Regions from separate parts of the Microbacterium pygmaeum genome, predicted to be linked through region 1. Evidence: predicted binding sites of a transcription regulator. Region 1 holds the regulator's gene; each other region holds the start of a gene.
The links. Region 1 encodes LexA, which represses DNA repair genes until DNA is damaged. Its sites were predicted from a motif close to TCGAACANNTGTTCGA; they were not measured.
Positions count from the first base shown of each region.

Region 2: a site for LexA is predicted at 6,539-6,554, ahead of BLT19_RS01505 (intein-containing Rv2578c family radical SAM protein). Genes of this name have one in related genera too.
Region 3: a site for LexA is predicted at 7,687-7,702, ahead of BLT19_RS17185 (HNH endonuclease signature motif containing protein). Genes of this name have one in related genera too.

Region 1 covers NZ_LT629692.1:2,969,602-2,979,680, reverse strand. Annotated here, with positions in the region: gene BLT19_RS14320 (DUF1852 domain-containing protein) at 1-248, opposite strand, end outside; gene BLT19_RS14315 (LysR family transcriptional regulator) at 373-1,314, shown strand; gene BLT19_RS14310 (hypothetical protein) at 1,315-2,718, opposite strand; gene lexA (transcriptional repressor LexA) at 2,811-3,491, opposite strand; gene BLT19_RS14300 (LysM peptidoglycan-binding domain-containing protein) at 3,751-4,110, shown strand; gene BLT19_RS14295 (histidinol-phosphate transaminase) at 4,156-5,250, shown strand; gene hisB (imidazoleglycerol-phosphate dehydratase HisB) at 5,247-5,861, shown strand; gene hisH (imidazole glycerol phosphate synthase subunit HisH) at 5,873-6,565, shown strand; gene priA (bifunctional 1-(5-phosphoribosyl)-5-((5-phosphoribosylamino)methylideneamino)imidazole-4-carboxamide isomerase/phosphoribosylanthranilate isomerase PriA) at 6,620-7,366, shown strand; gene BLT19_RS14275 (SseB family protein) at 7,350-8,168, shown strand; gene BLT19_RS14270 (pyridoxal phosphate-dependent decarboxylase family protein) at 8,247-9,629, shown strand; gene BLT19_RS14265 (DUF1844 domain-containing protein) at 9,626-10,000, opposite strand.
Region 2 covers NZ_LT629692.1:334,376-344,454, forward strand. Annotated here, with positions in the region: gene BLT19_RS01475 (ABC transporter ATP-binding protein) at 1-1,553, shown strand, start outside; gene BLT19_RS01480 (energy-coupling factor transporter transmembrane component T) at 1,550-2,398, shown strand; gene BLT19_RS01485 (siderophore-interacting protein) at 2,440-3,342, shown strand; gene BLT19_RS01490 (ECF transporter S component) at 3,339-3,914, shown strand; gene BLT19_RS01495 (acyl-CoA dehydrogenase family protein) at 4,022-5,185, opposite strand; gene BLT19_RS01500 (M15 family metallopeptidase) at 5,315-6,478, opposite strand; gene BLT19_RS01505 (intein-containing Rv2578c family radical SAM protein) at 6,597-8,699, shown strand; gene BLT19_RS01510 (VOC family protein) at 8,858-9,676, shown strand; gene BLT19_RS01515 (DEAD/DEAH box helicase) at 9,739-10,079, opposite strand, start outside.
Region 3 covers NZ_LT629692.1:3,595,681-3,605,759, reverse strand. Annotated here, with positions in the region: gene BLT19_RS17220 (DUF4012 domain-containing protein) at 1-18, opposite strand, end outside; gene BLT19_RS17215 (arsenate reductase/protein-tyrosine-phosphatase family protein) at 68-664, opposite strand; gene BLT19_RS17210 (polysaccharide biosynthesis tyrosine autokinase) at 666-2,207, opposite strand; gene BLT19_RS17205 (hypothetical protein) at 2,247-3,392, shown strand; gene BLT19_RS17200 (polysaccharide biosynthesis tyrosine autokinase) at 3,491-5,218, shown strand; gene BLT19_RS17195 (helix-turn-helix domain-containing protein) at 5,245-6,087, shown strand; gene BLT19_RS17190 (Clp protease/crotonase-like domain-containing protein) at 6,426-7,037, shown strand; gene BLT19_RS17185 (HNH endonuclease signature motif containing protein) at 7,731-9,224, shown strand; gene rplM (50S ribosomal protein L13) at 9,864-10,079, shown strand, end outside.

The DNA.
Region 1 (10,079 bases):
GCGGCGAACTGCAGTTCGACCGTGACGATCTCCAGCTCGACGCTGTACCGGTCCCGGTTCGGGTTGTCCCAGTGCGCGAGGCCGTTGAATCGGTTGTCGATCATCGTCAGCGCGTTGCGAAGATTCTCCCGGCGGTGTTCGCCTCGGGCCAGATTGGCGAAGTTCGTGGTGATGCGGGAACTGTCCGACGGCGAGTAGTCCTCGTCGAAGGGTGTGGTGGTGATGCTGAACGTGAAATCGTTCGCCATGAGCGGCCTATCCGAGAGTCGGTCGGCCGGGCTCGGCCTTGCGGAATGCAGTAGAACCATCGTGCCGGGATCGGATGATCATCAACAAACTCGGGCCGACTATGCATCGCTATAGGCTCAGCCTATGGGCAGGCGACCGAGCGCGATCACACTCCAGCAGCTCCACTACTTCATCGAGGTCGCTGCCGAGGGCTCCATCAGCGCCGCCGCCGACCTGCTCTACGTCGCGCAGCCGACCATGTCCGCGGCGATGAAGGACCTCGAGGTGCGGGTGGGCCGTGCCCTCCTCGTCCGCTCTGCGCGGGGGGTGACGCTCACGGACGAGGGTGCGGAGTTCCTCGGGTATGCCAGGCAGGTCACCGAGCAGGTCGCGCTCCTCGAGCAGCGTTACCTCGGCCGGCCGCCGTCACGCCGCCTTCTCGGCGTCTCGGCACAGCACTACTCGTTCGTCGTCGACGCGTTCGTCCGGATGGTCAGAGGCAGTGAGGCCGCCGAGTACGAGTTCTCCCTGCGTGAGACGCGCACCTGGGACATCATCGAGGATGTCCGGACGCTTCGCAGCGAGATCGGCATCCTCTACCGGAACGACTTCAACAGGAACGTCATCGACAAACTGCTCCGCGACTTCGGGCTCGCGTTCCGCCCGCTCTTCCTCGCCGAGCCGCACATCTTCATCTCCCGGAAGAACCCGCTCGCCTCTCGGGATCGCGTCACGCTCGCCGATCTCGCCGACCTGCCGCGGTTCACCTTCGACCAGGGAGCGAACAACTCGTTCTACTTCGCCGAGGAGATCCTCTCGACCCTCTCGAGCAGGCGGGAGATCCGGGTCTCCGACCGCGCCACCATCTTCAACCTCATGATCGGCCTCGACGGCTACACGATCTCGACGGGCATCATCAGCGACGACCTGGACCCGGAGATCGTCGCCATCCCGCTCGAGGCCGACGAACGCATCGAGATCGGCTGGATCGGCCACTCGGGGATCCCGCTCACCCAGCAGGCGCAGCGGTACCTCGACGAGCTCCGGGCCGTCGTGGCGGAGTTCGGCGTGGAGCTGCTCGGCTAGCTATCCCTTCGAGATCTGCGGACCGGATGCCACGGTCTGCTCGGTCTCGGCATCGACGACGATTCCCACGTCCTCCTCGGAGACGGCCTCGTCCTCGCGGATCTGCAGCACTTCGAGGATCCATCCGACCAGCAGTGCGACGACGAGCACGAGCGCGACGTCGCCGATGGACAGCGGACGCAGGGCGAACAGCCACACCACCGCCGCCACGCCGATGAGCACGCGCACCAGCAGTCGATGCCGGCCGAGCCAGGCGCCGAACGCACCCGTGTCCAGTCCGCGCGAGCGCAGCTGCGTTCGCGCCGATGCGTTCAGACCGTCGGTGGCGGTGCGGATGCCGCGTGCCGGGCGAGAGCGCCCTATCAGCCATCCGATGACGGCGACGACGATCCCCAGGACGAGCAGGACGAGCGCCGTCTGCGTCATCGCACCGACGATCTGCCCGTAGATGACCTCCAGCGCTGCGGGCGACAGATCGAGATTCCCCGCGACGACGCCGATCGCCGCCGAGCCGATCGTGGTCGAGGTCGCCAACAGCGCGGCGCCGATCGCCAGACCGAGGCCGGCGCCGAGGACCGCGCTGCTGCGTCGCCGCGCGATGAGGATGCCGAGCCCGAACAGCGCCAGCGTGATCACCGGCAACCACCAGCCCATCGTCGCGGCGACCGCGTAGCCGGTGCGGATCATCGCGAGGTTCTCACCCTCGCCGATGATGACGACGCGGTCGACAGTCGGGATCAGCTGGGCGACGCCGAGTCCCCGATCGGTGAGATTCTGCTTGACGCGCTCGACGATCGCGCCCACTTGGATTCCCACCCCGTCGGGCGTGCGCACGATCAGCCCGCCGCCGTCCGAGGTCGCGGCGGCGGTGAGCGCGCGGTGGGCCGCCCGCGTGGTCGTGGCCCACACGTCGGAGAAGGCGTCGGAGACCACAACCCGCGTGACGGTTCCCTCCACGAGGTTCTGGAGGCCGTTCGCGGCCGGCGCCTCGAGCAGGGTCAGCGCGTCCGCCGCTCGCGGCGGCAGGCCCAGGTCTGCGATGCCGTCGAACACGTTCGAGGTCAGCTGCTGGAAATCAACCTGCTCGGTGATCGCGCTCATCGCCTCGTCGACGATCATGCCCTGCACTGCCGGGTCGTCCACCAGCGGGGCCATGGTGCTCACGAAGGCGTCCTCGTCGACCAGCTCGACGCGCGCCCACGCGGCGACGATGGAGACCGGCACCAGGACCGTGGCGATCACGATCACCACGGCGGACAGGAGCGACCGCCACCACCCGCGACGTGACGTCGGAACCGCCTTCGCCTCGACCGGCGCCTGGACACCGGTGGTTCTCAACGCCTCATTCTCGGCGCGCAGCGCAGCAAGCTCAGCCCGCAGCCCGTCGGTGTCGGTGTCGGCCATGACGCATCCCCTTCGAACGGATGATCCTCATCATGGCCCAGAGGGCGTTCCCGCATCCCACCCCGATCGGGTGATCTTGCGGGTGACCGTTCTCAGACGGCTCGCAGCACCGCCACGACTTTGCCGAGCACCACGGCGTCGTCGCCGAGGATCGGTTCGAACGCCGAGTTGCGGGGGAGCAGCCAGGTGTGACCGTCGCGCTGACGGAAGGTCTTGACCGTCGCCTCCTCGTCGAGCATGGCCGCGACGATGTCGCCGTTCTCCGCGGTCTGCTGCTGGCGCACGACCACCCAGTCGCCGTCGCAGATGGCCGCATCGATCATCGACTCGCCGGACACCTTCAGCATGAACAGGTCGCCCTTGCCCACAAGTTGGCGCGGAAGCGGGAAGATCTCCTCCACGTGCTGCTCGGCGGTGATCGGCACGCCCGCGGCGATGCGGCCGACCAGAGGCACCATCGCCGCGTCCCCGACTGCCGGAGCGCTGTCCGCCGGGTTCTCCGTCGACGTGCCGGGAAGGTCGATCAGCACCTCCATCGCGCGGGTCTTGCCGGGATCGCGGCGCAGGTACCCGCTCAGCTCGAGCTGGTTGAGCTGATGGGTGACGCTGGAGAGCGACTTGAGGTCCACGGCGTCGCCGATCTCGCGCATGCTCGGCGGATAGCCGTGCCGGGCGATGGAGCGCTGGATGACTTCGAGGATGGCCAGCTGCTTGTCGCTGAGGCTCTTGCGCCGACGCGTCTGCGGCTTGTCCCGACCGGTCGTGTCGGTCATGGTGCCGGCTCCTATCCGCCCTCGCATGGGCATCGGTCTTCGAATGTCGGAGGCCCGTGATGTGGTGTTCCTATCGAAACCGTATCCGGTTTCGGTCGGTGTTCCCGGGAGTCCGCGCGCGTGTCGCCTTCGAAACATCCGCTCCGAAACCCTCGGTTGACAACCGAGAATATCGAATATAGCTTCGGAAGAGAGATTCGCATCCGCCGCTCCCGGCCGAGCGAAGGATGCGAATCTCTCCCCGCACAAGGAGGACGACATGACCGCCATCACGACCGACGCGTTCACCCGCTCGCCGTCGACTCGTCTGCGTCTGACCATTCGTGGGCGTCGTACGCTGGCGACCCTCGCCGCCCTCCCCGCCGTCATCGCGCTCGGCATCGCCGTCGTCAGCGGCGGCGCCGCGCTGGCATCTCGCGACGAGGCCGCGCCCGCCGGTCAGTTCAGCTCAGTCGTGGTCGGTGCCGGCGATTCGCTCTGGTCGATCGCCGAGGACGTGGCTCCCGCTGCCGACCCGCGCGACGTCGTCGACGCGATCGTCCGCCTGAATGCACTGCAGGGCGCCGAGATCTCGGCCGGCCAGGTACTGGCCGTTCCCGGCGAGTACGCCACCCCGTAGCAGCGCGGCGGCCGTTGAGACGAGGCGCCGCGCCCGCCGTCTACCATGGGGGAGGTGAGTGCGAGCCTCGACGACCTGCCCATCCGTGACGATCTTCGGGGGATGACGCCCTATGGCGCCCCGCAGGCGATGCTGCCGATCACGCTGAATGTCAACGAGAACACTCACCCGGTTCCCCAAGAGGTCGCAGACGACATCCTCGACGCAGTTGCGCTCGCCCTGCGGGATGTCAACCGCTACCCGGATCGTGAGTTCACCGCCCTTCGCGAGGGATTCGCCGAGTACCTCGGCTACGGCTTGACCCGCGATCAGCTCTGGGCTGCCAACGGCTCCAACGAGGTGCTGCAGCATGTGCTGCAGGCCTTCGGCGGACCGGGGCGCTCGGCGTTCGGCTTTTCGCCGACCTACTCGATGTATCCCTTGCTCGCGCGCGCCACCGGCGCGAGCTGGATCGCCGGCCACCGGGACCAGGACTTCAGCGTCGACGCCGACAGCGCAGCCGCGCAAGTCGAAGCAGCCGATCCCGATGTCGTGTTCCTGTGCGCGCCGAACAATCCCACCGGAACCCCGATGTCCATCGACGTGATCGAAGCCGTCTACGACGCGGCATCCGGCATCGTCGTCGTCGACGAGGCGTACCAGGAGTTCGCGCCGCGCGATGAGGGATCTGCCCTCATGCTGCTGCCGGGACGGGAACGCCTGGTCGTGTCTCGAACCATGAGCAAGGCCTTCGCTTTCGCCGGAGCGCGCGTGGGGTACCTCGCCGCCGACCCGGCAGTCATCGACGCGCTGCGCCTCGTGCGCCTCCCGTACCACCTGAGCGCGCTCACCCAGGCGGCCGCGACCGCGGCGCTGACCCACGCCGACACCATGCTCCGGATGGTCGATGAGATCGTCGCGCAGCGCGATCGCATCTCCGCCACGGTGGAAGCACTCGGGTACGACGCGTACGAGTCCTGGACGAATTTCGTGCTGTTCGGCGGGGTCGAGGACTCGGCTCGGACCTGGCAGGCCCTGTACGACGCGGGTGTCCTCATCCGCGATGTCGGAATACCGCACCACTTGCGCGTGACCGCGGGCACGGAGGCTGAGACGACCGCCTTCCTGGACGCGCTCGCGTCGATAGGATCGGGCTCATGACCCGCTCCGACGCCGCCCGCACCGCCTCGCTGCGTCGCTCCACGAGCGAGTCCACGGTGGAACTCGAACTCGACCTCGACGGCACCGGTCGCAGTCACATCGACACCACCGTCCCGTTCTTCGATCACCTGCTGACCGCGTTCGCCAAGCATTCGCTCACCGACCTCACCGTTCGGGCATCCGGTGACACGGAGATCGACGCGCACCACACCGTGGAGGATGTCGCGATCGTGCTCGGGCAGGCGATCCGCGAGGCGCTCGGCGACAAGGCCGGGATCTCGCGGTACGGCGATGCCCTCGTCCCGCTGGACGAGGCGCTTGCGCAGGCGGTGGTCGACATCAGCGGGCGTCCGTACCTCGTGCACGGCGGCGAGCCCGCCGGATACGAGTTCCACCTCATCGGCGGACACTTCACCGGCTCCCTCGTGCGCCACACATTCGAGGCGATCTCCTTCCACGCGGGGATGACGGTCCACGTGACCGTTCTCGCCGGGCGCGACCCGCACCACATCGCCGAGGCCGAGTACAAGGCGTTCGCACGCGCGTTCCGGCAGGCGAAGGCTCTGGATGCGCTGGTGGAGGGCGTGCCGAGTACGAAGGGCGCGCTGTGACGCACGCCGACATCGACGACGGCACCACCCCCGACACCAATGCCGGCTTCGAAACCGGCGACCGGCCGCTCGTCGCCGTCCTGGACTACGGGTCCGGCAACGTCCACTCCGCGGTGAAGGCGCTCATCGCCGCCGGCGCGGATGCCAGGCTCACTTCTGATCGAGGACTCGTCGCCGACGCCGACGGGCTCGTCGTTCCGGGGGTCGGCGCCTTCCGGGCGGTCATGGACGCGTTGCGCGAGAGCCGCGGAGACCAGCTCATCGAGCGGCGGCTGGCGGGCGGCCGGCCGGTGCTGGGGATCTGCGTGGGCATGCAGGTGCTCTTCGAGCGCGGGGTGGAACGCGGCGTGGACACCGAGGGGCTCGGGGAATGGCCGGGCGTCGTGACCGAACTGGATGCCCCGGTGCTGCCGCACATGGGATGGGACACCGTCTCTGCTCCGCCGGAGTCGCGTCTGTTCCGCGGACTGGAGGCGGAGCGCTTCTACTTCGTGCACTCGTTCGCCGCGCAGAACTGGCTGCTGGACGTGCAGCCGCCGTTTCCCGACGCGCAGCTGACCTGGTGCGACTACGGCGGCCCGTTCTTGGCGGCCGTGGAGAACGGCCCGCTCTCGGCGACGCAGTTCCACCCGGAGAAGTCCGGGGATGCCGGCATCCGGCTGCTGTCCAATTGGATCGGCGGGCTCGGTCGGGCTAACCTCTGAACTCGTGCCATCCGCCGCAGCCCACTGCTCCGGCCGCGTCTCGCACGAGGAGCCATGAACGATTTCGCGTCCACGCCTGAGCTGATCCTGCTGCCCGCCGTCGATGTCGCGGGGGGCAAGGCCGTGCGTCTGACCCAGGGCGAGGCCGGAACGGAGACCAACTACGGCGACCCCGTGGATGCGGCTCTGGAATGGACCCGTCAGGGCGCGGACTGGATCCACCTCGTGGACCTCGACGCCGCATTCGGCCGCGGGAACAACGCGGCGATCCTGCGCAAGGTGATCAAGCAGGTCAAGGGCGTCCAGGTCGAACTCTCCGGCGGCATCCGCGACGACCGCACGCTCGAGGACGCGCTGGAGAGCGGCGCGACGCGGATCAACCTCGGCACGGCTGCCCTGGAGAACCCCGAGTGGGCGGCGGATGTCATCGGACGATACGGCGATGCGATCGCCGTGGGCCTGGACGTTCGCGGCACGACCCTCGCCGCGCGCGGCTGGACGCGCGACGGCGGGGACCTGTGGACCGTGCTGGAGCGGCTGGAGGACGCCGGCTGCAGCCGCTACGTCGTCACCGACGTCACGAAGGACGGCACGCTCAAGGGGCCGAACGTCGAGCTGCTGCGCGAGCTCACCTCCCGCACGACGAAGCCCGTGGTCGCCTCGGGTGGCGTGTCGAGTCTGGATGACATCGCCGCGTTGCGAGACCTCGTCCCGCTTGGCGTCGAGGGCGCGATCGTCGGCAAGGCGCTCTATGCGGGCGCGTTCACGCTCGCAGAGGCCCTGGATGTCGCCGGACACTGATCCGCACGATCCGCACGGCGTCCACTCGGACGCCGATGCCATCCACACCCCGTCCGCAGACTCCGCCGGCGTGCCGTGGGAGGGGCGGCGATTCGAACCGAACCCCCACTCCGGAGACGACGGGTCGGCCGATCCAGCGCTGCTCGCCGCGCTCACCGCCTTCCGCTCCGGTTCCGGGGATCCGGTCGAGGTCATCGATGCGTACCGTGCGGCGCGGCTCCTGATCCCGCTGGTCGCGGAAAAGGGCCAGGAGGGCGTTTCGGCCTCCGGCCTGCGCGTCGACAAGACGCAGGAACTCTCGATCGTGACCGTCGCCGCTCCCGACGGGCGACGGGTGCTGCCGGTGTTCACCTCCATGGCGGCGATGACGCAGTGGGATGCCACGGCTCGCCCGGTCCCCGCCGACGGCGTGCGCACCGCGGTCGCGGCGGCAGCCGATGACACCGACCTCATCGTGGTCGATCCGGGCTCAGAAACCGAGTTCGTCGTGCGGCGACCCGCCGTCTGGGCGATCGCGCAGCAGCAGCGCTGGGAGCCGAGCTTCCGATCTCCCGAGGTCTTCACCGGCCTGCAGGAGAGCATCGGCGGCGAACTGGCCGTGCTCGACCTCGCGGTCGAGGCGGGTGACCCGCAGTCCCGCGGCCGCGGACCCGAACTCATCGTCCGCTTGGAGCTCATCCACGGCCTGGAGCAGTCCGAGCTGGACGCGGTCCTCGCGCGACTGGCCCGCAAGTGGGCTGCCGATGACCGGATCGCGGTCCTGGTCGACTCGCTCACCGTGAAGCTGATCCGCTCCGCCTGAGCGCCGAGCGCGTTGCGCTGAGCCTCGCGGAGGCGGAGGATCGTGGCGTCCGGTTCGGTCGGATCGCGGAGGTGGCGCATGGCGGAGGACGAATACCGCGACGTGCTGGATGCCGCGCATCGGCGCGCGCAGTCGTGGCTGGACACCGTCGCCGAGCGCCCGATCCATCCACAGCTCGATGTGGACGGCATCCTCGACCGCATCGACCGGGGATGGAGTCGGACCGGCGTCGATGCGACGGCGGTCGTCGATGAACTGGCGGACATCGTCGAACCGGGGCTGATGGCGCTGGCATCGCCCCGCTTCTACGGATTCGTCATCGGCGGCGTGTATCCCGCATCGCTCGGGGCGGACTGGCTCGTCTCCGCATGGGATCAGAACACCGGGTCGCGGCAGCCGACGCCGGGGACGGCTGCCGTCGAGGAGGTCGCGGCCGAATGGCTGCTCGAGGCGCTCGGCCTTCCGGCGGGCAGCGGGGTCGGGTTCGTCACCGGGGCCACGAGCGCCAACATGTCCTGCCTCGTCGCCGCCCGCGACGCGGTGCTGCGGGTGCGCGGCCATGACCCGGTCGCCGGCCTGCAGGCTGCGCCGACGATCCGGTTTCTGGCCGGCGACGGCGTGCACACCTCGGTCGTGCTGGCCGGACGCATGGTGGGACTCGGAACCCCGACGACCGTCGGCGGCGACAGCGAGGGACGCATCGACGTGGATGGTCTCGAGCGCGCGCTCGCCGGGCACGATGGACCCGCCATCGTGGCGCTGCAGGCGGGCGACGTGCACTCCGGGGCCTTCGACGACTTCGCCGCCGCCATCGACGTCGCCCGAGCGGCGGATGCGTGGGTGCACGTCGACGGCGCCTTCGGCCTGTGGGCGGCCGCCAGCTCGAAGCTGCGGCACCTCGTGACGGGAATGGACCGCGCCGACTCGTGGGCCACCGATGCGCACAAGACGCTCAATGTCCCGTATGACTGCGGCGTGGCGATCGTCCGCGACGAGGGTGCGATGGCGGCCGCACTCGGCGCGCACGCTGCGTACCTGCCCGCCGTCGCGGAGGTGTCCGACCCCTACGACCACACTCCCGAGCTTTCGCGCCGGGCGCGCGGCGTGCCGGTGTGGGCGGCACTCCGTTCTCTCGGGCGCGACGGTGTCGTCGAGCTGGTGGACGGGCTCGTCGACGCCGCCGCCGGCCTCGCCGCAGGATTCCGCCGAGTTCCCGGGCTGGCGGTGGTGAACGACGTCGTCTTCACACAGGTGTGCGTCACGGCGGGGGATGGCGCGCTCACCGCAGCCCTGGGGGACTGGCTGCGTGCCGAGGGCACTGCGTGGGCGTCGTCATCGACGTGGCGCGGACGCACCGTCATCCGATTCGCGGTCAGCAACCGGGGGACCGACGCGGAGGCGGTCCGGCGCACGGTCGATGCCGTCCGCCGCGGAGCGGCGGCGCTGGGCATCAGTGGCTAGGTGACAGGTCCCGTCCATTTTTCGCCCGGACCGGAACCGATGGGGTCCTCGATGACGGAGGCCTCGCGGAACGCCAGTTGCAGCGAGCGCAGGCCGTCGCGGAGCGAGCGGGCGTGCATATCGCTGATCTCCGGCGCGGCGGCCGTGATGAGCCCGGCCAGGGCGTTGATGAGCTTGCGCGCCTCGTCGAGGTCGAGCTCGGTGTCCGGATCGTCGGCCAAGCCCACCTTCACGGCGGCGGCACTCATCAGATGCACGGCGGCGGTGGTGATCACCTCGACGGCCGGCACATCCGCGATGTCGCGGCTCGCCGCTGCGGCCGCGCGCTCCTGCGCCTCCCAGCGCGCCTGACGATCGGCATCCGCGGCCAGCTGCCCGGCTCGCAGGTCATCGTCGCCGTCTCGAATCGTGTCCACGTGTCACTCTCTGCTAGACTGTGCCGGGCTCCGA
Region 2 (10,079 bases), 1.0 Mb from region 1:
TACCCGCCGAGGTCGCCGGGACCATCGAGGTGGGCAGGCGCGCGGCATCCGACACGACCGTCGCCCAACTCAGCACACGGGTGGCGATGGTCTTCCAGGACCCGGACGCGCAGCTGGTGACCGGCACGCTGCTGGATGAGGTGGCCTTCGGACCCGAGAACCTGCGGATGCCGCTCGCCGACGTCCTCGCGCGCGCGGAGTCCGCGCTGCGCCGCGTCGGGCTCTGGGACCGACGCGCCGAGAATCCCGATCGGCTGTCCGGCGGCGGTCGACAACGGCTCGCGATCGCGTGCGCCCTCGCGATGGGCTCGCCCCTGCTGGTGCTCGACGAACCCACCGCGAACCTCGACCCGCAGGGCATCGAGGACGTCTACGCGGCGCTGGCAGACCTGGTCGCCGACGGTGACCGGGCCATCCTCCTCGTCGAACACAATCTCGACGCAGCGGTCGGACTCGTCGATCGGGTGGTGGTGCTCGACCAGGACGGGCGACTCGCGGCGGACGGAACGGTCGATCAGGTGCTTCGTGCTCGCGCCGACGAATTGCACACGATGGGCGTGTGGCTGCCCACCTCGACACTGGCCGCCTTGCGACTGCGGGAAGCGGGCTATGCGTTCGACCCGCTGCCGCTGACGCCGGGCGAACTGCGTGCTGCGCTGGACGGTCTGCCGCCGGTCGCGGCGCATTCCGTCGGTGCGGCGCGTCCGGTCTCCGCGCGAGCGGAGCCAGACGACACGAACCCCCCGATCATCTCGGTCCGCGGCCTCACGGTGCATCGCCGGCGAACCCCGGTGCTGCACGACATCGACCTCGACGTGCGTCGCGGCGAGTTCGTCGCCGTGGTCGGCGCGAACGGCGCAGGCAAGACGACGCTGATCCAGGCCATCGGCGGCGTCATCACCCCGCCGCGCGGCAGCGTCTCCGTGGACGGCATCGATGTCGGGCGAGCCGACGCCCGCACCATGTCCCGGCACGTCGGCTTCGTGTTCCAGAACCCAGAGCATCAGTTCATCGCGCACACGGTCTACGACGAGATCGCCCACGGCCTGCGCCTGCAGCACCGATCCGAGGATGAGGTCCGGGAACGCACGGAGACGCTGCTGGACCGGTTCGGTCTGACGGCGAAGGCGGCCACCCACCCGTTCCTGCTCTCGGGCGGGCAGAAGCGCCGGCTCTCCGTGGGGACGGCGCTGGTCGCCGGCGCACCAGTCCTGGCGCTGGACGAGCCGACGTTCGGTCAGGACCGCGCGCGCGCCGACGAGCTGCTCGCGCTCCTTCGCGACCTGAATCGCGAGGGCACGACGATCGTCGTCGTCACCCACGACATGCAACTGGTGAGCGAGTACGCCGACCGCATGATCGTCCTGTCCGAGGGGGGCGTGATCGCCTCCGGCCCCACGTCGGAGCTCTTCGCCGACGAACACCTGATCGAGTGTGCCGGGCTGCGCCTGCCGCCGCTCGCCCGCGCCCTGCACGCCGTGCCGCGGCATCCGTCCCTCGAAGGCATCACCCGGCTGGCCGACCTGCCGGGGGCGGCGGGGTGGGTCGCGTGAGCGCCGAGCCGGCGGTCGCCGCCGAGATCCCGGGGTCGGCAGTGGACCCGTACGCCGATCGCGTGCCCGCTCCGCCGCTGCGCTTCCTGTACGGTCTCAATCCCCTCGTCAAGCTGCTGGCGCCGGTTCCGGCGATGGTCCTGCTCGTCTTCGTCCGCGACATCGCGACGCCGTCGGCCTTCCTCGCGCTCTCCTACGCTGTGCTGCTGGTCGGGGTGAACTTCACCCGACGGCTCGCCGCGATCCTGCTGCTCGCGGTGCCGCTGGGCATCCTGCTCCTCGGTGTCGGGTTCTCGCTCTGGACCGACGCGGCGCAGGTCGATTCGACGCCCGTCGTCGCACAACTCGGCGCATGGACGCTCTACCGCGGCGCGCTCGAGATCGGCTTCGCCAGCGCGTTCCGGATCGTGGCCATCATCGCCCTCGCCCTGCCGGCGGGGCTCAGCACGACCGGCCCCGACATCGTGCGCTCGACGGTCCAGCAGCTGCGCGTGCCGTACCGGATCGGCTACACGGCGCTGGCCGCGTTCCGCTTCGTGCCGCGGTTCGGGCACGAGCTCGAGGTGATCCGGCAGGCGCATCGCGTGCGCGGCGCGCACGGCGGCCGCGGCCCCTTCGCAACGGCGGCGCGGTGGACCGGGTACATCGTGCCGCTGCTGGCCGGAGCGATCCGGCACGCCGAGCGGGTCGCCCTCTCGATGGACGCCCGAGCGTTCGGCGCCTACCCCGACCGCACCGAGCGGCACCTCGTTCCGTTCCGCGCGCGGGACGTCGTCTTTGCGGTGCTGTTCCTGGCAGCATCCGCCGTCATCTTCGTCGCGCTGTTCCCGTGGGGACTCGGCTGACCGACGCATCCCGCCTCGTCCACCCCTCGATCGGAGCTCTCATGGCCCAGGCCAGCCGTCTCGTCAAGCCCGCCACTCAGCGCCTCATCCACCTGACGGTGCTGCGCACGCAGCGCCTCTCGCAGCATTGGATGCGAGTCACGCTCGGGGGCGGTGAGATCGAGCGGTTCGATCCGATGGGCTACGACCAGTGGTTCCGCATCTTCCTCCCGCTCGGCGGCGACGCCGGGCTCGAGCGGCTTCCCGCCAAGGCGCACAAGCTGTTCGGGTACTTGAAATACCTGCGGATCCCCGACGGGATGCGACCCGTCATGCGCAACTACTCGGTGCGCGAGTTCCGGCCGGCGGCGGACGGACGCGCCGCCGAGCTCGACGTCGACTTCGTCTTGCACGGGTCTGCGGCCGATGGCACCGCGGGGCCGGCGTCGCGATGGGCGGAGACCTGCGCGCCGGGCGAGAGCGTCGTGATCATCGACGAGGGCCTCGCCTTCAATCCCGAGCGCGGCACGGAGCAGGTCCTCCTGATCGCCGACGAGACCGGGCTGCCGGCGATCGCGTCGATCTGCGCGAGCCTGCCCGCCTCCGCGACGGGCCTGGTGATCATCGAGGTTCCCGCGCAGGAGGATGCCCTCGAGTTCGCCCGGCCGTCCGGGATCGAGGTGCAGTGGATCGTGCGCTCGGCGGGCGACACCCACCACGACGACAAGCCCGGCTCCCTCGCGCTGGCCGCGCTGGCGGCGATGCCGGACGCCGCGCTTCCGGCATCCCCCTTCCACGCCTACATCGTCGGAGAGCAGAGTCTGCCGACCGGGGCGCGCCGGCATCTCGTGTCCGAGCGCGGACTCGACAAGGATCTCGTGAGCTTCTGCGGGTACTGGCGGGTGGGGGCCGCCTCGCCCACCCCGAAGTCGCAGATCGCGTCGAACGTGGAGGCATCGGCATGAGCCGCGTGTCGACGGCCTACCTGCTGACGTGTGCGGCGATCGGCGTCGCCGGCGGGATACTCCTGTGGGGGGCGACCGGGCTCTCGACGCTGCTGTTCGCCACGGTCCCGTTCATCTCGGTCGCCCTGGCCGGACTGTGGCTGGTTCCTGCGGTGGTCGCGCTGCGTCTGCTGCAGCGGCCACTTGCCGGGCTGCTGGTCGGACTGCTGTCCGGGCTCGTGGTCTTCCCGTACCTGTTCACGAACCTGTGGTGGGCGTTCTTCGCCGAGCTTCCGTTCCTGATCGTGATCTACCGGTTCTGGAGCGTCTGGCAGCACTACGCCGGCGCGGTGGTGGTCGGCGTCGTCTATCCGATCCTCGCGGCGGCATCGTTCAATCTGTGGGCGATGCCGGTGTGGTCGCAGATCGGCTTCTTCGCGCTGACCCTGGCCAGCTGCGTGATCGGGACCGGGCTCGGCATCCTGATCGCCGACCGGCTGGCGCACGCCGGGGTCGCGCGGCTGGCGCGACGCAAGCCGAAGGCCCTGGGGGTCGCGACGCCGACCGGGTCGGAGACGCCGACCGTGTCATAACTCCTTCTCGCTCTCGCGCGAGATGGCATCGATCCGCGGATTTCCGGGGCCGGACCGTCGCGCCCGGCGAGCGCAGGAGGAGTTCGTGTACGCCGGGCGCGTCCGTCCTACTTCTTGCCGGCGATCTCGCGGCTGACGATGTCGCGCATGATCTCGTTCGTGCCGCCGTAGATCCGGTGCACGCGGGCGTCCAGGAACGCGTTGGCGATCGGGTACTCGGTGATGTAGCCGTAGCCGCCGTGCAGCTGCACGCACGTGTCGAGGATCTCCCACTCGCGCTCGGTGGTCCAGAACTTCACCTTCGCGGCTTCGACGGCCGACAGCTTGCCGTCCTTGTACGCCAGGAGCGCTCGGTCCAGATACGCCCACATGACATCGACGGTGGTCGCGACATCGGCCAGCTTGAACCGCGTGTTCTGGAAGTCGATGATCCGCTCGCCGAACGCCTCGCGGCTCTTGGTGTACTCCACGGTCCAGGCATAGGCGGCCTGGGATGCGGCGCCCGCGGCGATGCCGATCGAGAGGCGCTCCAGCGGCAGGTTCATCATCAGCTGGATGAAGCCCTGGCCCTCTCTGCCGCTGATGAGGTTCTCCTCGGGGACGAAGACATCGCTGAACGAGAGTTCGGCGGTGTCGTGCCCGTGCGAGCCCATCTTCTGCAGCTTCTTGCCGTGGTCGAAGCCCTCCATGCCGTTCTCGAGGATCAGCAGGCTGAAGGCGTCGGCCTTGTTGCCCTCACCCGTCTTGACGAAGGTGACGACGATGTCGGCGGTCTTGCCGCTGGAGATGAACGTCTTCGCGCCGTTGACGATGTATCCGCCATCGACCTTCCTCGCGGTCGTCTTGATGCCACGCAGGTCGCTGCCCGCGCCCGGCTCGGTCATCGCGAGCGCGCCGAGGATCTCGCCGGTGGCCATGCGGGGCAGCCACTTCTCCTTCTGCTCCTGGGTGCCCATGTGCACGATGTACGGGACGGCGAGGTCATCCTGGATGCCGAAGGCGCCGGCCAGTGATCCGGCGCCCGCGCCGATGACCTCTTCGTTGACGATCGTGCGGAAGCGGTAGTCCTGCAGCATGCCGGCGCCGCCGAACTCCTCGGGGACCGAGAGGCCGATCAGGCCCGACTCGCCTGCGGCCAGCATGGTCGCCCGATCGATCTCTCCGTCGGCGTCCCACTTCGCGCGCGCCTCGTTCGTGGCATGCCGCTTGACGAACTCCTTGACGACCTCGCGGAACGCCTCGTGATCCTCGTCGTAGATGTCGCGCTCCATGTGCGCCCCTGCCCTTCTGTGACTTCGTTGGCCGCAGCGATTCTAGGGCACCGCAGGGGGCGCATCCTCAGCGGCGGTGGGATTGCATTCCACGATGCGAGGAACTGGGTTCCGCCTTTGGAGGATGCCTCACCCCAGGTAGTCGGGAGCCGCGGGCAGTCCGAAGAACTGCTCGAGGGTGGTCCATCCGCCGTCGTGATAGGCGCGGGCGAGTTCGGGTCCGATGTAACGCAGATGCCATGGCTCGGCGACATAGCCGGACACCGCTGTGGCACCGTCGACGTACCTGGTGACCCAGCCGTACTCCCACGCGTGCGCCGCGATCCACTGACCCTGAGGCGTCGCCGCCAGGTCGTCGAGCGTGCCGCAGCCCTCGCCGCAGCCCACGACGTCCGCGGCGAGGCCGGACTGGTGCTCGCTGAAGCCGGGGCGGGCGCTCGAGAGGTCGGCCTGTTCGGCCCCCTCATTGCCGACGTTGTTGCCGTACGTCGTCTGCTGCGTCTCGTACGAGCGGTAGCCGCTCTCGAGGGCGATCTCACCCACGCCGGCCTGCGCGGCCGCGCCGACCAGGGCGGTCATCGCGTCCGCGGCATCCGTCCGCATCGACCCGCCCTCCACGCTGCGCACGCCCTGCGGCATGGCCAGCGGTGTGGGGCTGTAGTCGATCGGTGCGAACGGGCGTGTCTTGTTGATGACGACCCAGACGTGCGCAGGATCGTCCAGCGGTACGCACGGTGCGATGCCGGCGGCGACCGCCGTGCGGAACGGCTCGGCGCCGCCGGCGGCCGCGATCGCCCCGGCGTCGTCGCCCGCCGCGATCGCATCGGTGACGGCGGGGATCGCGCAGATGTCGACAGTTGCCGGGGCTGCTTCGACGGTGGGTGCGGGGATGGAGGCTGCGGGGGCCGGAAGCGGCACGGGAGTCTCTGCCGCGATCGACGCGTCGACCTTCTCAGAGGTCTGGATCACCGCACCGGCGGTGTCGGAGACGACCGGCCCGCTCATCGCGGCGGTCACGGCGGCGGCAGAGCCCATCACGAGCGACCCGGCTGCAGCGAGGGCGAAGACCGCGCCGACGCGGGCCGCGCGTCGGGCACGAGCGTGGCGGGCGGGCGTCGGAGGCGGCGTCCTCGCTTCGCGCCGCAATGGCGGGGATTCGACGACCGGGAGCGGCCGCGTGTCGACGGTGTCGGTCTCGCCGTCGGCCCCCGGGGCGCGCTCGACCGCTCGTTCGCGCTGCGATCGTGCGGCGCGGCGAGAATTTGGGGAGCTGTGCGGTCCGGGTGCCGTCACCCCACTATTCTCCCTGCTGGATGCCGATCGGTCGAGGCAGGCGAGGCGCACGATCCTCATTCGGCAATCTGTTCGGTATCGGCTTGACAGAGTTTCGTAGTTCTGTTCCCATTGAGGCATGCGATGGCAGGGTCAGCAGTTGGGGGTGGCGGATGCCGCGGCTCTGCCCGGCATGGAGCGCCTGAACGGTCTCGTGCGATCGGTGACCACTCCCGAGTTCGCCGGGGTCACATTCCACGAGGTGATGTGCAAGAGCGCCCTGAACCACGTACCGGGAACATCGGCGATGCCGTTCGACTGGACGGTGAATCCGTATCGGGGCTGCACTCATGCGTGTGCCTACTGCCTCACTCCCGACACCCTCGTGCTGATGGCGAACGGTCGCCAACGACCGATCGGCGACTTGAGCGTCGGCGATGAGATCATCGGCACCGAGTTGCGTGGCGACTACCGGCGCTACGTCAAGACGACCGTCCGGGCCAAGTGGGGCACTCGCAAGCGCGCATACCGAGTGACGTTGGCCGATGGAACCGAAATCGTCGGCAGCGGCGATCACCGGTTCCTCACCGATCGAGGGTGGAAGCACATCACCGGCGCGATGACCGGCACGGATCAGCGTCCGTACCTCACGACCAACAACCGGCTGATGGGCTTCGGTCTCGCTGGCGATCTCGTGCGGCGGACCGATCCCCTGCCCGCCGACTATCGGCGCGGATATCTGGCGGGGATGATCCGCGGAGATGGGATGAGCTTTCACGCCACCTATGCCGACACTCGACGGACGCGAGAGATCCACAGATTCCGTCTCGCCCTCGCAGACGGCGAGGCGCTCGTTCGAACTCGGCAGTTCCTGTCGGATGAAGGGGTCGTCACCAACACCCGGCCGTTCACTCGGGCAACAGCGACGCGCCGGGCCATGATGGCCATCCATACGGCGAAGAGCGCCGATGTCACCCGGATCGAAGAATTGATCAGGACGCCGGCGGCGTCCCTCCGGGACTGGCAGGCCGGATTCCTGGCCGGCATCTTCGATGCCGAGGGATCGTGCTCCCGCGGGGTCGTCAGGATCGTCAACGAAGACCGCGACATGATCGAGACCACCGAGCAGGCGCTCCGGAACCACGGAGTGACCTTCGTGCGCGAGCCCACTCGGCCCAACGGGGTCATCACCGTGCGCGTGACCGGAGGGCTCCCCGCTCGGCAGCGCTTCTTCCACCTCACCGACCCGGCGATCTCCCGCAGACTTCAGATCGAAGACGTCGCGGTCAAGACGGTCGCCGACCTTCGTATCGTCAGCATCGAAGACCTCGGTGTCGAGACCGACATGGTCGACATCACGACGGGCACGGGCGACTTCATCGCCAACGGTGTCATCAGCCACAACTGCTTCGCCCGCGGCACGCACGAGTACCTCGAGCTGGACGCCGGCCACGATTTCGACTCCCAGATCGTGGTCAAGATCAACGTCGCCGAGGTGCTGGGCAAAGAGCTGCGGCGCGGCAGCTGGACGCGCGAACCCGTCATGCTCGGCACCAACACCGACCCGTATCAACGCGCCGAGGGCAGGTACAAGCTGATGCCCGGGATCATCTCGGCGCTCACCGAAACCGGGACGCCCTTCTCGATCCTCACGAAGGGCACACTGCTGCGCCGCGACATTCCGCTGCTGCGGGAAGCCGCGGCATCCGTCCGGGTCTCGCTCGCGATGTCGATCGCGGTCTTCCACGACGAGCTGCAGCAGCTGATCGAGCCGGGAACCCCGTTGGCGACCGCCCGGCTCGAGACGGTCCGCGCCGCGACGGACGCCGGCTTCTCGGTCACAGTGTTCCTGATGCCGGTGATCCCGCATCTGACCGACTCGATCGCCGCGCTGGACTCCGCGCTGACGCGGATCAAAGCGTCCGGTGCCACCCGCGTCGTCTATGGCGCATTGCACCTTCGGCCGGGCGCGAAGCAGTGGTTCCTGTCGTGGATCCAGCGCGAGCATCCGGAACTCGTGTCGTCGTATCTGGGCCTCTACCCCGGCGCGTCGACGACCGCGCCGAAGGCGTACCGCACCTGGCTCGCCAAGCGGGTCCGGCCGCTGCTGCGTGTGCACGGACTCGACGGCCATGACGAGGACGAGCACCCGCGGGGCAGTCGAACTCCAGGCCTCGCTGCCCGGGCGGCGATCATCACCACCTCACGCGGACGCGCCGCGGAGGAGTCGCGCCTGTTCTAAGGGCCGCCCACTTGACCCAATCGGCCCCTTCCGGGCGCCGGGAAGGGGCCGATCGGGTCAAGTGAGGGGGGAGGATGCTTCGGGCTTGCGGTCAAGCCCTGTCCGCGGCATCCGCCATCGTGTCAGCGTGGAACCGATCGTCGAATGGAGGACGAACCATGAGTGACGCAACGAATGAGAAGCGGGGCTACCCGCACGGTGTGCCCTGCTGGATCGATGTCGAGCAGAGCGATGCGCGCACAGGGCGGGAGTTCTACAGCGCCCTCTTCGGCTGGGACTTCATCGACGCCGGCCCGCCGGGTTCGGCCTACGCGATCGCGCGACTCCAAGGGAAGGACGTCGGCGGGCTGGAGCAGGTCGATTCGGGCGCCGGATGGGTCAGCTACGTCGCGTGCGACGACATCGATGCGACCTGCACGCTGATCCGGAGCGCGGGCGGCACGATCCTCGTCGCCCCGTCACACGGCGAGCCCGGCGCGAGCGCGACCTGCGCCGACCCGCAGGGTGCGGTGTTCCGGCTCTGGCAGGCCGGAACCAACCCGGGTGCGCAGATCGTGAACGAGCCCGGCGCGTGGAACTTCAGCGACCTGCAGACACCCGACCCCGACGCAGCCCTCGCCTTCTACGGAGAGATCTTCGGCTGGCGGGTGGATCCGCAGCTCGGCGCGGGCATGATCCGTCTGCCGGGATACGGCAAGCACCTGTCGGAGACCGTGGATCCCGACATCTACGAGCGCCAGCAGTTCGCTCCCGAAGGATTCGAGGACGTGATCTGCGGGCTGACCGAGAAGCCGGATGCCGCGGCATCCTGGCTCATCCGCTTCACCGTCGCGGATCGCGATGCGACTGCAGCATCCGCCGAGGATCTCGGCGCGACGGTGGAGTCGACGGCGGAGACGGAGTGGACCCGCGAGGCGGTGATCGTCGACCCGCAGGGGGCACGGTTCGTCGTCAGTCAGCTGGTGATGCCGGACTGAGGGAACGACGCAGCGGCCCCGATCCGAGGATCGGAGCCGCTGCGTTCAGCACGGTGCGACGGTCAGTGACCGCGGCGCACCGCGTTGATCATGTCGTCGCCGGGGCGCACGTTCACGTACGGCGCCTCGATCTCGGCGCGCTCGAGCATCTCGGTCATCTTGCGCTGGCGCTGACGCGTGATCAGCGTGACGACGCGACCGGTCTTGCCCGCGCGGCCGGTTCGGCCAGAGCGGTGCAGGTAGGTCTTGTACTCGTCGGGCGCGTCGGCCTGGATCACCAGGTCGATGTCGTCGACATGGATGCCGCGGGCGGCGACATCCGTCGCGACGAGCACGTTGACCCGGCCCGAGGTGAGGCGCTCCAGGTTGCGGGTGCGACGAGCCTGGTTGAGATCGCCGTGCA
Region 3 (10,079 bases), 630 kb from region 1:
CGTGTCGTCGGGGGTCACAGGGTCAACCTCTGGTCGTGGCGGCGGCGGGCGCGCCCGTCGGGGCGGATCAGCTTGCGAGGAGGGCGGCGCGCTCGAGCAGCACGGCGGTGGCCTCGACCGCGGGAACGAGCTGACCGGCCGATCGTTCGTAGACAGCAGTGCTCTGACCGTACGGATCGACGACGTCGAGTTCGTCGGGAGAGGCGGGCGGGGCAACGATTCCGCGGAAGCTTGCGGCCATCAGCACCGCTGCGCGGAGTGCGTCGTCGGTGGAGGCGGCGCCGGCGACGTCCTGTCGCAGGTCGTCGTCGGTCACCTCGCCGGCGATGCGTGCGAGCTCGCGCACGGTGAACGTCTTTCGCGTCGCGGCAGGTAACAGCTCGACGATCGCGCGTCGGTGATCGCGCGCCATGGCGAGGATCAAGTCGGCCTCGCGCAGATGGTCCGCCGTCAGCTGGCGGCCCAGGTGGTCGGTAGCGTCGGTCACCCCGAGCCGCTCGGCGATCTGTCGTGCGGGTGCGGGCATCCCTTCACCCGCCAGCGCGCCGACGCCGGCCGACTCGACGATCACTCCGAGCGGCGCGAGGCGAGCGCGCAGCAGCTGCGCGGCGAGGGGCGACCGGCAAATGTTGCCGGTGCACACCGTCAGGATGCGGAATGCCATCTCAGGCGTCCTGCCCGACCTCGAGGGGCTCGTCGCGAACGGCCGTCTTGTCGCGGACGCTGTGCGTCGCGCTGTACGCGTAGCTGCCGTAGCCGTAGCTGTCGGGCCCCTTGGTCGGGAGCATCGTCACGATGACGCCGAGCAGGCGGCTGCCGATCGCGTCGAGCGCCTTGACCGCGCCCTCGAGTTGGGGCTTCTTCGTGGCGCCGGATGCGGCGACGAGGATCGCGCCGCTGGTGTACTTCGAGACGACCGCTGCATCGGTGACCAGCAGGAGCGGCGGGGCATCGATGAGCACGTAGTCGAAGGCTTCGTGCAGCGAGTCGAGCATGCGCTGCATCGCCTGACTGCCGAGCAGTTCGGACGGGTTGGGCGGGATCCGACCAGAGGGGAGCACGAAGAGCTTCGCCCGGCCCCACTGCTGAATGACGTCTGCGAGCGCGGCCTTGCCGATCAGCACGTCGGTCAGGCCGACGCCGCCCTCGACGCCCATGTATTCGGCGATCTTCGGCAGGCGCAGGTCGCCGTCGATCAGCGCGACGCGTGCTCCGGTTTCAGCCAGAGCGATCGCGAGATTCGCGGTCGTCGTGGACTTGCCCTCGCTGGGCCCGGCGCTCGTGATGACGAACGACTTCGACTCGCGCTCGTGATCGATGTCGATGAACTGCAGGTTGGTGCGCAGCGTTCGGAACGATTCCGCACGCGGATTCTGCGGGTCGGCATGCACGATGAGCGGACGTTTCTTCGTGTCGGGGTCGAACGCGATGCCACCGAGGACGGGCTTGTCGGTCACCTGTTCGATGTCGTGCGTCGAGTGGATGCGCGTGTCGAGCACAGTCCGCAACACGGCGAACGCGACGCCGACAGCCAGACCGAGCAGCGCGCCGAGGATCGTGTTGAGCGGGATGTTCGGGCTTGCGGTCGAGGTCGGCACGAGGGCCGGCTCGATCGTCTCGATGCGCACCAGGCTGGGCGCGTCGCCCTCGGGCTTCTCGAGCTGATTGACGACAACATCAGCGAAGTTGGTCCCGACGGAATTGGCGATCGCCGCCGCCTGGGCCGGATCCTCATCGACGACGGTCGCCGAGATGATCACCGTATTCGCGGGCACCGACGCGCTGACGTGCCCGGCGAGCTGAGATGAGGACATGTCGAGATCGAGGTCTTCGATCACCCGATCAAGCACCACGGCACTGTTGACGACATCGACGAAGCTCGTCACGGCCTGGCGGGCGTAGTTCGTGCCCTGAGCCAGCTCGCCGACCAGCGCGCTGTCACCCGATCGCACCGAGACGTACAGCTGCGTTGTGGCCTCATAGGTCGGCGCCTTCAGCAGCGACCAGCCGAACCCCGCGGCGCCGCCGAGCACGGTCAGCGCCAGAATGAAGATCCAATTGCGATGCAGGATTCGCAGATAGTCGCGCAGTTCCAACCGACACTCCGTCCCCGTGGACCGTGCGACCGAACCCGAATGCCAGCCGCCGGAGCGCCCACGGCTCGTTCGGAAGATTGTAACCTTGCCTCTGACCCGGGCCGAACGCACCACATGGCCCCTCAGTGAACGCAAGCCCCTGAGGGAGTAATGACCGTGACAACGCTTCGAGAACTCGTCGGTGACGCTGATCCCGGTTCGGGAATCGCGCGGCTCTCGCCGGAATCGGCGGAACGGCGGCTGTCGGACATCGTCGGCGCCGGTGCATCCGAACCGGTCGTGCAGGATGACGCAAACCGGCTGGCCGACCTCGTCGGCGCTCCGATGCGTTCGGGAATCGCGATCGGCGCGTCGGGCATCGACTACGACGAATCGGCGACGACCAGGGAACGGCCGTTCTCGATCGATTGGCTGAGCGCGGCCGTTGCGGTCATCGCGATCGTGGCGGTCGTGATCGTCGTCGCCGCGGCCGTATGGACGCGCGCGTCAGCGGGATCCGTCGACGATGCGACCCGGAGTCTGCGGGCGGAAGAGGCGACGCTGCAGGGCCGGCTCATGACGCTCGCCACCGCGATCGACCGTTTGGAGGGTGATGTCGAGCGGGCGGTGCTGCTGGCGGGCAGAGCGGATGCCGCGGTCGGTGCGCTGGCCGGCAAGAGCGATGAGGGCGCACGGCTGCAGGCGGCATCGGGGATCGCGGCCTACCGCGACCAGGTCCAGACGCTCGGTGAGATCACGCCGCCCCCGCCCTACTCGCGTTCGGCAGTGACCTCGGGGGAGCTTGCCGACATCGCCGCGGCCCTCGACAGTGTCCGCACCGCAACGCTCGAGGTCGAGACGGTGCTCGCCGACACACACGATGCGCGATCCGCCGTGGCGGACGAACGCGGGAGGCTGCTCACCACCCTCACCGGCCTGGGCGGGAGCCTGGCGGCCACCGGGCCGGCGATCGTCGCCGAGAACGCCGCGGCGACCGAGCCGTTCCGGGCCGCGGTCTCCGACTCCCTGACCCGACTGTCCACCGCGCAGGCTGCGGGAGCCGACGGCATCGACGAGATGCTCGCCTACGCGGCATCCGTCGACGCGCTCCGCGCCGAGAACCAGCGCGTGCTCGCCCAACCGGTCGAGCCGGAGCCTGAGGAACAGACCGAGTACTACTGGGAGCCCGACTACTCCTGGGAGCCTGCCCCGACGCCGGATCCGGTGATCGTGGACCCGCCGGTCGAACCGCCGGTCATCGAACAGCCGCCGGTGACGCCGGTGGAACCGGAACAGCCGCCGACACCGGCGCCGTGAGCAGCGTTCAAAAAGCGACATCGCGATTTAGCCGGTTTCGGGTCGCCAGGTAGATTCGGACGGCGCGGGGGCGCTTCAGATCGAACGATAGGCGTCACATGGAGTTGAGGAACTACCTGCGCATCCTGCGTGCGCACTGGGTAGGCATCGTGCTCTTCGTCATCCTCGGTGTCGCCGTCGCGTTCGTGTGGTCGCTCGTTCAACCGCGCGTGTACACCGCCGACGCGAGCGGATACGTCGCCGCGATCCGCGCGGAGGGTGCGAACGACGCCGGCTCGGCCCTCGTCGCCGAGAACCTCGCGCAGGCCAAGGTCACGTCGTTCCTCGACCTCGGGACGTGGCGCTCGGTCGCCGAGCACGCCATCGACGAGCTCGGACTCACCACGGCGCCCGAAGCGCTCGTGAATCGCGTCAGTGTGACCAACCCGGTGGGCACCGTGAACATCAAGGTCTCGGCATCCGCATCCACCCCCGAGGGCGCACGCGATCTCGCCCAGGCATGGATCCGGGGAATGGCGACCGAGATCGCCGACCTGGAAGGCGGCGACCCGGCCAACGCGACGGTGCAGCTCGTCCCGGGCGACTCGGCACGGCTGCCGTCCTCTCCCAGCTCACCGAACACGCGCCTTGCTCTCGCGCTCGGCGGCCTCATCGGTCTTGCCCTCGGCATCGGATACGCCGTGCTGCGGTACACGCTGGACCGCCGCATCCGCTCGGCCGACGCCGTCGAACGCGAAACCGGCATCGCGGTGGTCGGCACCATCCCCGACGAGAAGTCGTTCACCGCCGACAGCCGCCTGCTGCCCCTCGACGGCGAGGGCTCGAGTGCCGCGAACGCCAAGCTGTTCGCCGTGTCGGAGGCGATGCGCGAGCTGCGCACCAACATCCAGTTCATGGACGTCGACAACCCGCCGCGCGTGATCGTCGTGACCAGCCCACTGCCCGGTGAGGGCAAGTCGACCACGAGCGCGAACCTGGCGATCACGCTCGCCGCGAGCGGGCAGAAGGTCGTGCTCATCGACGGCGACCTGCGCCGGCCGATGGTGGCGACGATCTTCCACCTCGTCGACGGTGTCGGTCTGACGGATGTCCTCGCCAACCGCGCCACCGTGGAAGACGTCGCGCAGCGCGTCGGGCGCAAGGGCAACCTGCTCGTGCTCGGTGCGGGAAAGCTGCCGCCGAACCCCAGCGAGGTGCTCGGCTCAGAGCGGATGCGGTCGCTTCTGCGCGACCTGTCGGCCGACTACACCGTGATCATCGATGCCCCGCCTCTGCTTCCGGTGACGGATGCTGCGGTGCTGACGCACAGCGCCGACGGCGCCGTCGTCGTGTGCAGCGTCGGAAGCACCACGTTCGAGGCGCTCGGCAAGGCGCTGCAGAACCTCGATCGCGCTGGCGGCCGAGCGCTCGGCGTCGTGCTCAATCGCGTGCCCCGCAAGGGCCGCGGCGCCGCGTACCGCGATTACCGCTACGCCGGCGACTACTACCGGGCCGAGGATGCCACCGCGGACGCGGACATCGAGGTGAACGTGGCTGGGCCGCGGCGGAGTCCGGCGCCTGCGCTGGTTGCTGCTCCTCCTGGGCCGGTTGCTGGTCCTGCTGGTCCTGCGCCGGTTGCTGCTCCTCCTGCGTCTGCTGGCGTTGCCGCTGCGCCCGTCAATGAGGTCATCACGGCGGTGCCCCCTGCGCCTGTCAAGGCGTCGGCCGCCGCCGCGGCGAAAGTCGCACCGAACGCGTCGACACCGCTGCCGGCCGGTGCCGGTGCGTCGGTCGCAAGCACTGCGGGTCCGCCGTCGACCCGACGATCCCGACGCGTCGCCAGCTGACGCCACTCAGGGCTTGGGGGAGCACCGTGACGATCGAGACCAGCAGGGCACGCACGCTCGCCGTGTTCGGCAGCGTCCGGATCGGCGAGTACGTCGTGCCTGCCGGGGCGCCGCGTCCGCCGTTCGCTGGCCCGCGGGATGGGGTCGGGCTGCACATCGTGCGTTCCGGCGAGATCGCCATCGACACCAAGCGGGGTCGCCACGTCTTCCGTGCCGGGGATGTCTATGTCTCGGTCTTCGAGCCGCAGATGACCTTCTCGCTGACCGGGAACGTCCGCCTGCTGTCGCTGATCGTGCCGTCCGCCGTGCTGGAAGGGGTGGGCGCGCCCCCGGCCGGGCAGGTGCGTCATCTTCCATCGAACGGTCCGCTGCTCGCGCCGACGGTGGATTTCATCCGTCGCGCCGCCGAGGTGGAGTCCGCGTCGCTGACCGGGTTCGCCACGTACTACTTCGAACGGCTGCTGCAGGAGATGCTGATCGGGGTATTGATCGGCGGAACGTCGCGCGTATCCATCCCGCAGGAGCCGGGTGTCTTCGCACATTCGATCGCGATCATCACCGCGCAGCTGTCGGATCACAGCCTGTCGCCGCGCTCGGTGGCCGATGAGGTCAAGATCTCGCTGCGTCAGCTGCAGCGCATGCACAGCGCCCGCGGCACGACGGTCGAGCGCGAGATCCGGAGAGCACGCGTCGAGCACGCGATGGGACTGCTGCGCGATCGCACCTACGACGCGATGAGCGTCGAGCAGATCGGGCGCTATTCGGGCTTCTCAGGAGGCTCGAGCCTCGCCCGCGCGATGGCGGCGGAAGGCAAGATGTCGCCCGCGCGCGAGCGGCGCCATGCACGAACCGCCGAGCGAGTGGCCTGATCGCACGCGGAACGTCACGTTCCACGCGCCAGACGACAACGCATCGCGTCTGTGATCCGCCCGAGAGTGTGACTGGGAGGCTGGACTCGGCACAGCGCGCTATGAGAGCGTGAATTCCACTTGACGTCGGAATCCGACTGACGTCGATGATGCAGCATCCGTGAGCCCGAATCTCGCGACTGCTGTGTGGTGAGCCCGCGTGAGTTCTCTGGGGCGCGGGCAGAAGCAGAACCGGTGCCGCAGTGTCGTCGCGCCGCCACGGTCGACATCCCGCTGCGGTTCCCGGTGACGTCTCCGCGCCTGGGCCGCGTCACTCGCAGACAAGAAAGGGAACCACAATGAGCAACGAAGAGACATTCGGCGCCGAGGGCAGCGAATCCAACCCCGGACGCCGCCGCGTCCTGAAGGCCGCCGCCTGGTCGGCGCCGGTCATCGCGCTTGCTGTCGCGACGCCGATGGCAGCAGCCAGCATCACCAACACGCAGACCGGCCTGACCATCGCCAACGCCGGCAACATCGCCATCGCGAGCAACACCATCGGTGCGGCTGTGACCGGCACGTTCTCCGGTTCGGCGACAGTTGCCAATGTGGGTATCGGCTGGAACCTGGACGGCGCGACGGTCACTTACGAGCTGAGCGGTCCGATCGTGGCGACGTCGCTGTTGTTCAACAACGCGCCCATCACCGCGTCGACCATCACCAGCAACGGACGCGTCTGGGCTGTGCTGGCCAACGAGGCGAACTATCTCGAGCTCGCACTTCTCAGCCCGCTCCCGATCGCGGTTCCCGCTGACGGTGCGACGCAGGTCCCGTTCCCGACGATCACCTACGCCACAACTCTCACCAGTGTGGCGTCGAGGGCGAACCGCGTACGCGCGGAGTCGACCGGCACCGTCACGAGCAACGGAGCCAGCCTGCAGGACGGCAACTTCAAGCTCTTCCCGGCCTGATTCGTTTCGCGCTGAGAGCCCTCTCGCTTCCGAGCGAGGGGGCTCTTGTGGTTCAGCCCCGCTGCGTCGGTGACTGCGTCAGGGGCTGTCGGCCCAGGCATCCATCTCGTTCTCGCGTTCCGAGTCGGTGCGGGATGCGCGAGCAAGTGCTGCGACGGCTGCTGCGGTGATTGCGGCGACTAGCGCGGCAATCAGGACGATCGGAATGCCGCGTGCTCGGCGATCACCACTGGAATGCATAGTGACGACTGGATCTCTGATCGTTCGATGGTGCGTGTGCGGAGCGGTGCTGTGAGGCGAACCTCAACAGCGCCGGGAAAAGCCTAACCCGGGTGCGACCGTGTCTCGAATTGCGACGGATCCGTCGTCGGAGGCGACCGACAGCCGACTTTTAACACGACCGTAACGTCTCGTTCGAGGCCGCCGTTCTGCGGGTCGCGCCGAGCGGTCTAGCCTTGGGATGTCAGATCGTGAAAGCCCCTCGCTTCCACGAACGCGATCCCCGACGCGGTTTCTGGCCCCGGTTCCCTCGACTGTGCGTCCCCCCAGTGCGCCGTCGAGGGAACCGTTCACTTTCTGGCGTGCTTGGGTCGTTGATTCCGTCGATTCCTCCCCAGGTCTCGCGCCCCGCTGGGTTTTCACGTTCGCGTCGAACAAAGATGTGAATGTCAGTGGTCGGTGCAATCATGATTCATGGCCATTTTGTCCGAGTTGCGAGAAGCGGTCGACGCCTTCGCCGCCCGCTCCGCGCTTGACGTGGAGCGCGATGAGCTGCTGGCTGCGGTGCGCGTCCTCAGCGGCGATGACCTGATCGACATTGCCGCGCGTGCGTATGCCGTGATTCACACCGCGCAGTGCGTAGCCACGGTCGCCGCAGCCGTCATCGCGGAGAGGTCGACGCGCGAGCAAGGCCATGGCGGACTCGCCGCAGTGAAAGGTCATAAGACTGCGCGCGACCTCGTCCAGGCGATCTCGGGTGGCACGAAGGCCGACGCGGCGCGGACGGTACGGCTGGGTGAGTCACTGCTCGACGGTGAGCCGGCAGGCGACGCCGGTGTCGGCGCTCGCCCTGCCGTCGTCACACCGTGGCACGATCCGCTGCGGCGCGCGATGCTTTCGGGTGGGCTGACGGCCGCGCAGCACGACGGCATCTACCGAGGATTGGGCGAGCCGCCGGCGGCGGAATCGTCGGCTGTCGACTCCGTTCTTCTCCGCGAGGCGTGGACGCTCGCTGCGACGCAGCTGATCGCAGAGGCGGCACATCTGTCCGTCGAAGAACTCGCTCGCCGAGCCCGGCAGGTGCGGGACGCGCTCGATCCCGCAGGACTCGAGGAACGCTTCGCGAGGCGGTACGAGGCGAGGTCGTTCGTCCGCTGGACCGACGCCGAGGGTGGGCGGCATGCGCGCATCGACTTCGACGACGACGGCGGAGAGCTGATCGAGGCCATCATCGCCGCCGCGCTGCGCCCGCGGCGAGGAGGCCCGAGGTTCGTGGCCGAAGACGAACGGCGAGCCGCCGATGACCTCGTTGCCGATCCGCGGACCAACGATCAGCTGACATACGACCTGATGATGGGTGTTCTCCGGGCGGGAGCGTTGGCGGATGCCGCGGACGTGTTCGGGGCGCGACAGCCGGGCGTGCGGATGGTCGTCGTGAAGGATGCTGTGGGTCCGCGCGACCCGTTCGGTCGGCTGATCGCGGCGGGCAACGTCGAAGACGGTGGAAACGCGATTCCCGGGTCGATGATCGAGCGGGCGATCTGCGAGTCCGGAACGGTGCAGATCACGGTCGATTCGTGCGGAAACCCGCTCGATGTGGGGCGAGAGCAGCGTCTCTTCACTCCGCGACAGCGCATTGCGCTGGCGGCGCGGGATGGCGGATGCCGCTGGCCAGGGTGCGACGTGCCCGCGTCCTATTGCGAAGCGCATCATTGCGACGAGTGGTCAGCCGATCATGGGCGGACCGACATCGACCGGGGCATCTTGCTCTGCCGGCATCACCACATGATGCTCCACAACAACGGGTGGCGGATTGCGCGAGAAGGCAAGGGCGAGTTCATGCTGCATCCGCCGGGGAGCGGAGCCGCTGGGCTGGAGAGCCGAGTGATGGCGTCACGGTCCGCGGTGCGGTGGGCGTGGGATCCGCCACCGAAACGTGCATCGTGGCGGGAGCGACCGGCGGCGTGAGGGGTGCCGGGGGGCGGTGGCTTTCGGTGGTTGGTGGTCGGTGCCGGAGATCGGTGATCGTGGCCGGTGGCCGGTGGCCGGTGGCCGGTGGCCGGTGGCCGGTGGCCGGTGGCCGGTGGCCGGTGGTCGGTGGTCGGTGTGAGGGGGACCGGCGTCTGGGCCGTGGGCCTCGGTCGGTGATCGGTGTGAGGGGGACCGGCGTCTGGGCCGTGGGCCTCGGTCGGTGATCGGTGTGAGGGGGACCGGCGTCTGGGCCGTGGGCCTCGGTCGGTGATCGGTGTGAGGGGGACCGGCGGTCTGGGGCGTGGGCTTCGGTCGGTGATCGGTGTGAGGGGGATCGGCGGTCTGGGGCGTGGGCTGTGGTCGGTGATACGCCGACGCGGAAGTGGGGTGTCGCGGGGCGGGGTGGGATCGGTCGCGATGCGATGGTGGTTTGGCCGCGGCATCCGCGTGTCGTATGATTGATCTTTGGTGCCTGCGTCTTGCTGGCGAGGCACTGCGAACGTGAGCCCTCCACTGGCGTGTTCCATCGCATCTCGGCCCCTCGACTCGCTCGGGGACCAGATCGAGAGATGCGGAGAACCACCCCGGAGCGGGATTCACGAACCTCTCCGTTCGAATCAAGAAAGCAGCACTATTGTGACGCGCACGTACACCCCCAAGGCTGGCGAAGCCCAGCGCGAGTGGCTCATCATCGACGCAACCGACGTCGTCCTGGGCCGTCTCGCCACCCACGCCGCCACGCTCCTCCGCGGCAAGCACAAGGCGACCTTCGCCCCCCACATGGACATGGGCGACTTCGTCATCATCATCAACGCCGACAAGGTCGCGCTGACGGGCCAGAAGCTCCAGAAG